Regions from separate parts of the Pseudoalteromonas xiamenensis genome, predicted to be linked through region 2. Evidence: predicted binding sites of a transcription regulator. Region 2 holds the regulator's gene; each other region holds the start of a gene.
What was found. The regulator MetJ, encoded in region 2, represses methionine synthesis genes. The targets are predictions, from matches to a motif close to TAGACGTCTAGACGTCTA.

Region 1 (2,280 bases), 1.1 Mb from region 2:
CTTGTTTTGTTTGACGATCCGTTGCTCAAATGGCGATAAACGTCTTCCGTCGTCAACCGTTAAGGCCGCCACTCTTGCCTGAACCTCTGCATTATTAACTGCATTCGACGTTGCTCTCTCTTTCACCGGTGATGAATACGCCTTGAGAGTGGTTTTGTCCCCAGATAAAAGTGCCTCTTTTAGTAACGCGAGTTCTTGTCCTTTTTGTTTCGCAAAGGCGAGCCAAGACTTAATGTCCTCACTCAGCGTTTCTTCTTGATCTAAGTCGACAGGCGAATGGAGTAAAGAACACGATGGCGCTAACCACAGATTGTCTCCTCTAAGTCGTGCGACTTCAGCTACTTGCTCATACACCACTTCTAAATCGGCACGCCATACATTTCGCCCATTTATCACACCAAGCGACAGTACCTGATCTTCACGAATGAGCGCGTGCAGCCCATTGGCGTCTACGTCGCTATTTACAAGGTCAAAATGCACACCTTGAACAGGGTACGATCTAATGTCTTCAAAATACGCTGACACGTTATCAAAATACGTTGCAAGAAGAAGCTTTATATTCAACTTTCCCAACGCATTAAAACTATTTTTCAACGCTTGCCGATAATCTTCACTAAGCTCCAACGCTAATATCGGCTCATCAATTTGCACCCATTCAACTCCTTGCTCTGTAAGCTTGGATAAAACCAATTGGTAAATGGCAAGAATAGCGTCTAAATGTTTTAGTTTATCAAACTCAGCATTAGCACATTTTGCAAGATACAAAAAGGTCACGGGCCCCAGAAGTACAGGCTTAATTTGATGCCCTAGCGCTTGCGCTTCCCGGACGTGTTCAAAAAGCTCTGTCCAGGCAGGTGAAAAACGTTGCGGCTCCTCTAACTCAGGCACAATATAGTGGTAATTTGTGTTAAACCATTTCGTCATTTCACTTGCTGTGCAAGCACATCCCGTAGGCGCTTGACCTCGTCCAATCCTAAATAGTGTATCGATATCTACGTCATCGACTCCTTGCCTATGTCGACTAGGAATAACACCTAACATTAACGACGTATTTAAAACATGGTCATACCATGCAAAATCACCAACAGGTAATAGTTCTATACCACTGTGTGCTTGCAACGCCCAATTTTCTTTACGGATTTCACACCCTTTTGCCAGCAACGCTTGCTGAGAGATTTTTCCTTCCCAATACGCCTCAATTGCAAACTTCAATTCTCTCCGTTTACCAATTCGAGGAAAGCCCAAATTGTGAATCAATGCCATGTCAATGCTCCTTTTTAGATGTTTAGACGTCCAAAAAATACGACTATTGATTGAATTCAACAATTGATGCTTTCTCAGTAACAACTTGAATAAAACTAATTTGGGTAAATTACAAAAAAATTAAAATATTTAATGACAACGCTGTCATTATTGATGTTATAGTAGAAATGTGAAAACAAGGTAAATTTAGCCTCTTTTTTTAGACGTCTAGACATTGAAACGTAAGTTTTAAGCGCGTAGACTGTGTTTAACCTGAGCTGAGCTCACTATTTTTATGAGATTTATTAAAGATGATTGATGTAAAGCACCTTAAGACAATTTCAACACTCAAAGAAACGGGTTCTTTGGTTAACACCGCGCGCGAATTGTACTTAACGCAATCCGCCCTCTCTCATCAAATAAAAGACCTCGAAAACAAGTTGGACTGCCAACTGTTCGAACGGAAAACTCAGCCAGTCCGATTTACGCCGCAGGGTATGCTTTTACTTGAGCTAGCGAATGAGATTTTGCCAAAGATAGAGGCAACCAAATGTCGCTTGAAAGAAAGTCTCAATCAACCAATTTCTCAATTGAGATTAAGTGTGGAGTGCCACGCCTGTTTCCACTGGCTATTGCCCACCATTCGCGAGTTCAATAATTTTTGGCCTGATATTAAAGTCGATTATGAGCGAGGCTTCAGCTATGACGCTATACCAGAGCTCATGAACGATGAACTTGATTTAGTCTTAACCTCTGACATGCGCGAACCGGAGCATCTAGAATATGCTCATTTATTTGATTTCAAACTCAAATTGATTGTAGCGCCGGACCATGAGTTAGCGAAGAAAGCGTACGTTACGGCCTTGGACTTGAAAGATGAAACCATTATTTCATACCCGATCCCAAGAGAGCGCCAAGATATTTTTAAACATTTCATTCAGAATGCGCGTTTTGATGGAACGTTGAAAACGGTTGACCAAGGTCTACTTATATTCCAATTGGTCAGTGCAGGTATGGGTGTTGCTGCTTTACCAGATT
Region 2 (2,280 bases):
GTCGCTGGATGACAAATCAAGCTTTCCACTCCACCCAAGGATTCTGCGAGCGAAAATTGTTTGAGGGACGTTAAGAATGCCGCAGCGTCATTTAATCCACCCTGAATATCAAAACTGACCATCCCACCAAAACCACGTTGTTGCTGTTTCGCAAGCTCATGTTGAGGATGAGATTTAAGTCCTGGATAATACACTTTCTTTACGAAAGAGGATTGTTCAAGATATTCAGCAATCGCTAAGGCGTTTTCTTGATGCTGTTTTAAACGAACGTTTAATGTGCGAAGTCCACGTAGCGTTAAGTAGCTATCGAACGGCGCACCGGTAATACCGATGTTATTCGCCCACCATGCTAATTCCTCGCCTAACTCTTGCGTTTTGGCTATCACGGCACCTCCAACCACATCCGAATGGCCGTTAATGTATTTCGTGGTTGAATGCACCACAATGTCCACACCAAATTGAATCGGATTCTGCAAGCCAGGCGATAAAAAGGTATTGTCTGCAGCAACCAGTGCACCACACTGCTTGGCAACATCAACAATGGCAGATATATCAGTGAGTCGTAAAATAGGGTTGCTTGGCGTTTCAATCCAAATCACTTTTGGCTTGGCACCAATCACCGTTTGATAGTTCTCTGGATTGGTTAAATCCACGACTTGCAGTTTCAGTAAACCGCGTTTTGCCAATGATGTGAACAATCGATAACTGCCACCATAGCAATCATGTGGAATAACCAATGTATCGTCATGATTTAACAGTTGTGTCACTAGGTGTACAGCCGCCATTCCCGTCGCCGTAATGATCCCTTTCGCACCACCTTCAAGTTGCGCTAAGGTATCGGCCAAAATGTCGCGATTCGGGTTTCCGCTACGACCGTAGTCATAAGCGCGCTTTACGTTGAAATCAGCAAACGAATACGTCGTCGATAAATACAGAGGCGGTACGACTGCACCGTGATGCTTATCGGCTTCAATTCCATTTCTGACTGCAATCGTCGCTTTATTTGACAGACTCATAATGACACCTAGATTTATGGATGTTTAGACGTCTAAAAGGTTAGACCATGATCTATCGGAAGTCAAAACATTTATACGCCTAAATGGCTAAATAACTAGTATTTGACTATCTTTTTTAAACCGATAAAATTTCGCCACTTCCTATTAGTACCATGCTAATACGACTGAGTTTTTGATCCAGCGCGAATGGTGAAAGCGATGCTCACAATCGAAATGTAAATCAACCTACATTTCCTGTTGAGACTAGTTTAGTATGAACCACGAATGCAGTCGTATTGGCATTACCCAACACTGAGGCAATAAAAGATTATGGCAACTTGGAATGGTGAGTATGTTCACCCTTATGCAGAACACGGTAAAAAATCAGAACAAGTAAAAAAGATCACCGTATCGATTCCATTAAACGTATTAAAAGTACTGACGGACGAGCGTACACGTCGCCAAGTCAATAACTTGAGACATGCGACAAACAGTGAACTACTGTGCGAGGCCTTTCTACATGCGTTTACAGGCCAACCATTGCCATCCGATGAAGACTTACGTAAAGATAATCCAGAAAAAGTGCCTGCCGAAGTGCGCAAGATTATGATTGAGATGGGACTTGAAGTACCAATCATCGAAGAAGATTAATTACTAATAAAAAGCCTCGCATCGCGAGGCTTTTTTCACTCTAATTGCACTGCAATTTATGCCATGTAGTTGTCTGGCATTGGAATTTGAGCAACGCCCGAATCAATCGCCGCTTGTGCGACCGCTTTAGCGATGCGAGGCAATAAACGCGGATCCATGGGTTTTGGAATGATGTATTCTTTCCCAAATTCAAGCGCGTCAACATCTGATGCTTTAAGTACTTGAGCAGGTACAGGCTCTTTTGCAATGCTGCGAATGGCTTCTACCGCTGCAATTTTCATTGCATCATTGATTGCTGTTGCACGTACATCTAACGCACCGCGGAAAATAAACGGGAAACAAAGTACGTTATTTACTTGGTTCGGATAATCTGAGCGACCTGTTGCCATGATTAAGTCATTACGAGCACTGTGTGCTACTTCAGGGCTGATTTCAGGATCTGGATTTGAACATGCAAATACAACTGGGTTGTCTGCCATCAGTTTTAAGTCTTCAGCTGAAATAAGGTCAGGGCCAGATACACCGACAAACACGTCCGCATCGGCAATCACGTCCTGTAATGTACGTTTATCCGTGTTGTTAGCAAATAGCTTTTTATATTCATTCAGGTCTTCACGGCGTGTATGAATAACCC
Region 3 (2,280 bases), 590 kb from region 2:
AGAATGAGAATGCGTTGTTTAAGTGACTCAACAAGGGTGGTGAGTTTATTCTGCATAGTTGTTAGTCCTTACATCTTGGCTAACCAAATTAATGTCATACGGCGTGGTTTGATATACGTAGTAGTTTAACCAGTTCGAGAATAATAAAAAGGCGTGACTTTGCCATGCCTTAGAGGGCGTGATTGTGACGTCATCATTCGGGAAGTAATGCAGTGGTTTTGGCGCATTCGGCCCTTTGGCTAAATCACGCTCGTATTCTTTTTTTAGCGTATCCGCATCGTACTCAGGGTGACCTGTAATATACACTTGGCTGCCCGACTGATTTTTAATTAAATAGGCCCCAGCTTCCTCTGAGCCCGCCAGCACGACGAGCTCTTTGCTTGCATTAAATCGAGCATTCTCAATATGACCATAACGAGAATGCGGAACATAGAAATGATCGTCAAAACCTCGAGTGAGCGCACCATGATTGAAATAACAATGGTGTTGAAATACACCACTTATTTTATCTGTACGCAAAGTACGTTTAATTCCATGGTGATGATAGATTGCCGCGTAGGCTGCCCAACACGAAAATAACGTTGAGGTCACGTGATGCTCTGCCCAATCAAAAAATTCGCATAGCTCTTGCCAATAGATGACGTCTTCGTACTCTAAATGAGCAAGTGGTGCGCCCGTCACAATTAATGCATCGTAGTTTTGGTCTTTCACATCTGAAAAATAGCGGTAGAACATGTCTAAGTGCTGTTCTGAATTTTCAGAGCTTCGATGCGTATCGAGTCGCAATAAATCAACATGCACTTGCAGCGGTGTATTGGCAAGTAGACGAATAAATTGTACTTCTGTTTCAACCTTATTGGGCATCAAATTCAAAATAGCCAATCGCATCGGACGGATCTCCTGCGTCAGCGCTCGACTTTGAGGCATAACAAAGACATTTTCATGGCGAAGTTTTGCAATGGCAGGTAAATCGTCTTTTACGGTAATTGGCATAGATCACTCCCAAGGTTGATATACCCGACATTATGACGGGAAATGGAAAATTTTCAACCTCTAGATGTATGGACGTCCATATGATTTAACCTGATTCAAACCCTTCATTGTGTTTTGCTTCTGTATATAATCGCAATGTGAAATATTGAACGACGAAAAAGAAGAATGATCATGTCATTGTTAGGGGAATCTGTTGCACTTATAGCGGCATTCAGTTGGGCGTTTTCTACCTATTTATACAAACAGTTTTCCCACCAGCTAAGCGCCTTTGAATTAAATGTAAGTAAAGGCGTGCTCGCATCGCTGCTCATGTTGAGTGTTATTCTCGTAACCCAAGACATGGCATTACCCTCTCAACCACAAACATGGCTTTGGTTGATATTCAGTGGTGTGATAGGCATAGCGGTTGGTGACAGTGCTTATTTTGCAGCACTCAAATTACTCGGTCCTGCACGTACTTTGGTGGTGGAGTCCCTCGCGCCTATGTTCGTCGTGCTTATAAACTACGTGTTTTTTTCCGTGAATCTCTCAGTACAAAGCTATCTGGCCATTACATTAACAACGCTTGGGGTCGTTATTGCGCTTTATCCTGACGACAAGCATGATGTAATGCCCAAAAGCTACCTGATGGGTATTACCTTTGCCCTAACTGCCGCGTTTTGCCAAGCATTAGGTATGGTTCTCACAAAGCAAGCGGTAAGTTATGGAGAATACAGTACGTGGTGGGCAGCGCTCATTCGTCTACTTAGCGGCACAGTTGTTATCGGAATGCTGATTGCCTTGTTACGTCATCACTCGCTTTTAAATGCGCTTTCATTACGTGGTGTAAGCAATAAAATCTGGCTCGTTGTTGCCATCTTCTTCGGGACTTTTTTGGGCGTTTGGCTGCAGTTCATCGCGGTAAAATTTACCGATCCCGCTATTGCGCAAACGTTGTTTGCGACCTCGCCACTGATTGTGATGACTATCGCCTTTTGTCAAGGTAATCGATTAACGCGCAGCATGGTAATAGGCGGTCTATTGGCATTTTCAGGGGTTGTACTTATTTTTATGCCACATTGAATATCGTCTGCCACTAAAAAATTACAATTCGTATTCGAATAGGTTGGAAGCGTTCGTTGGAAAGGAGGCCAGAGCCCTGAACAAGCAGGGGTGGCCCATATGGAGAAAGGAGACTTTCCCGTACAACTTTCGATTAGTATATAAACCAAACGGGAATGACTTTTGAAGGGAAGCTTATGCCGTATAGGCACAAGAGAAGGAAGGATGCACGGTTCACATCACCGT

Region 1: the regulator MetJ is predicted to act here: its motif matches at 1,279-1,296, upstream of metE (5-methyltetrahydropteroyltriglutamate--homocysteine S-methyltransferase).
Region 3: the regulator MetJ is predicted to act here: its motif matches at 1,055-1,072, upstream of NI389_RS13995 (homoserine O-succinyltransferase).

Annotation. Positions count from the first base shown of each region.
Region 1 is NZ_CP099917.1:3,521,742-3,524,021, reverse strand. Features, by position in the region: gene metE (5-methyltetrahydropteroyltriglutamate--homocysteine S-methyltransferase) at 1-1,263, opposite strand, end outside; gene NI389_RS16465 (LysR substrate-binding domain-containing protein) at 1,554-2,280, shown strand, end outside.
Region 2 is NZ_CP099917.1:2,431,703-2,433,982, reverse strand. Features, by position in the region: gene metB (cystathionine gamma-synthase) at 1-1,016, opposite strand, end outside; gene metJ (met regulon transcriptional regulator MetJ) at 1,326-1,646, shown strand; gene NI389_RS11285 (malic enzyme-like NAD(P)-binding protein) at 1,703-2,280, opposite strand, start outside.
Region 3 is NZ_CP099917.1:3,017,010-3,019,289, reverse strand. Features, by position in the region: gene NI389_RS14000 (homocysteine S-methyltransferase family protein) at 1-56, opposite strand, end outside; gene NI389_RS13995 (homoserine O-succinyltransferase) at 46-993, opposite strand; gene NI389_RS13990 (DMT family transporter) at 1,165-2,055, shown strand.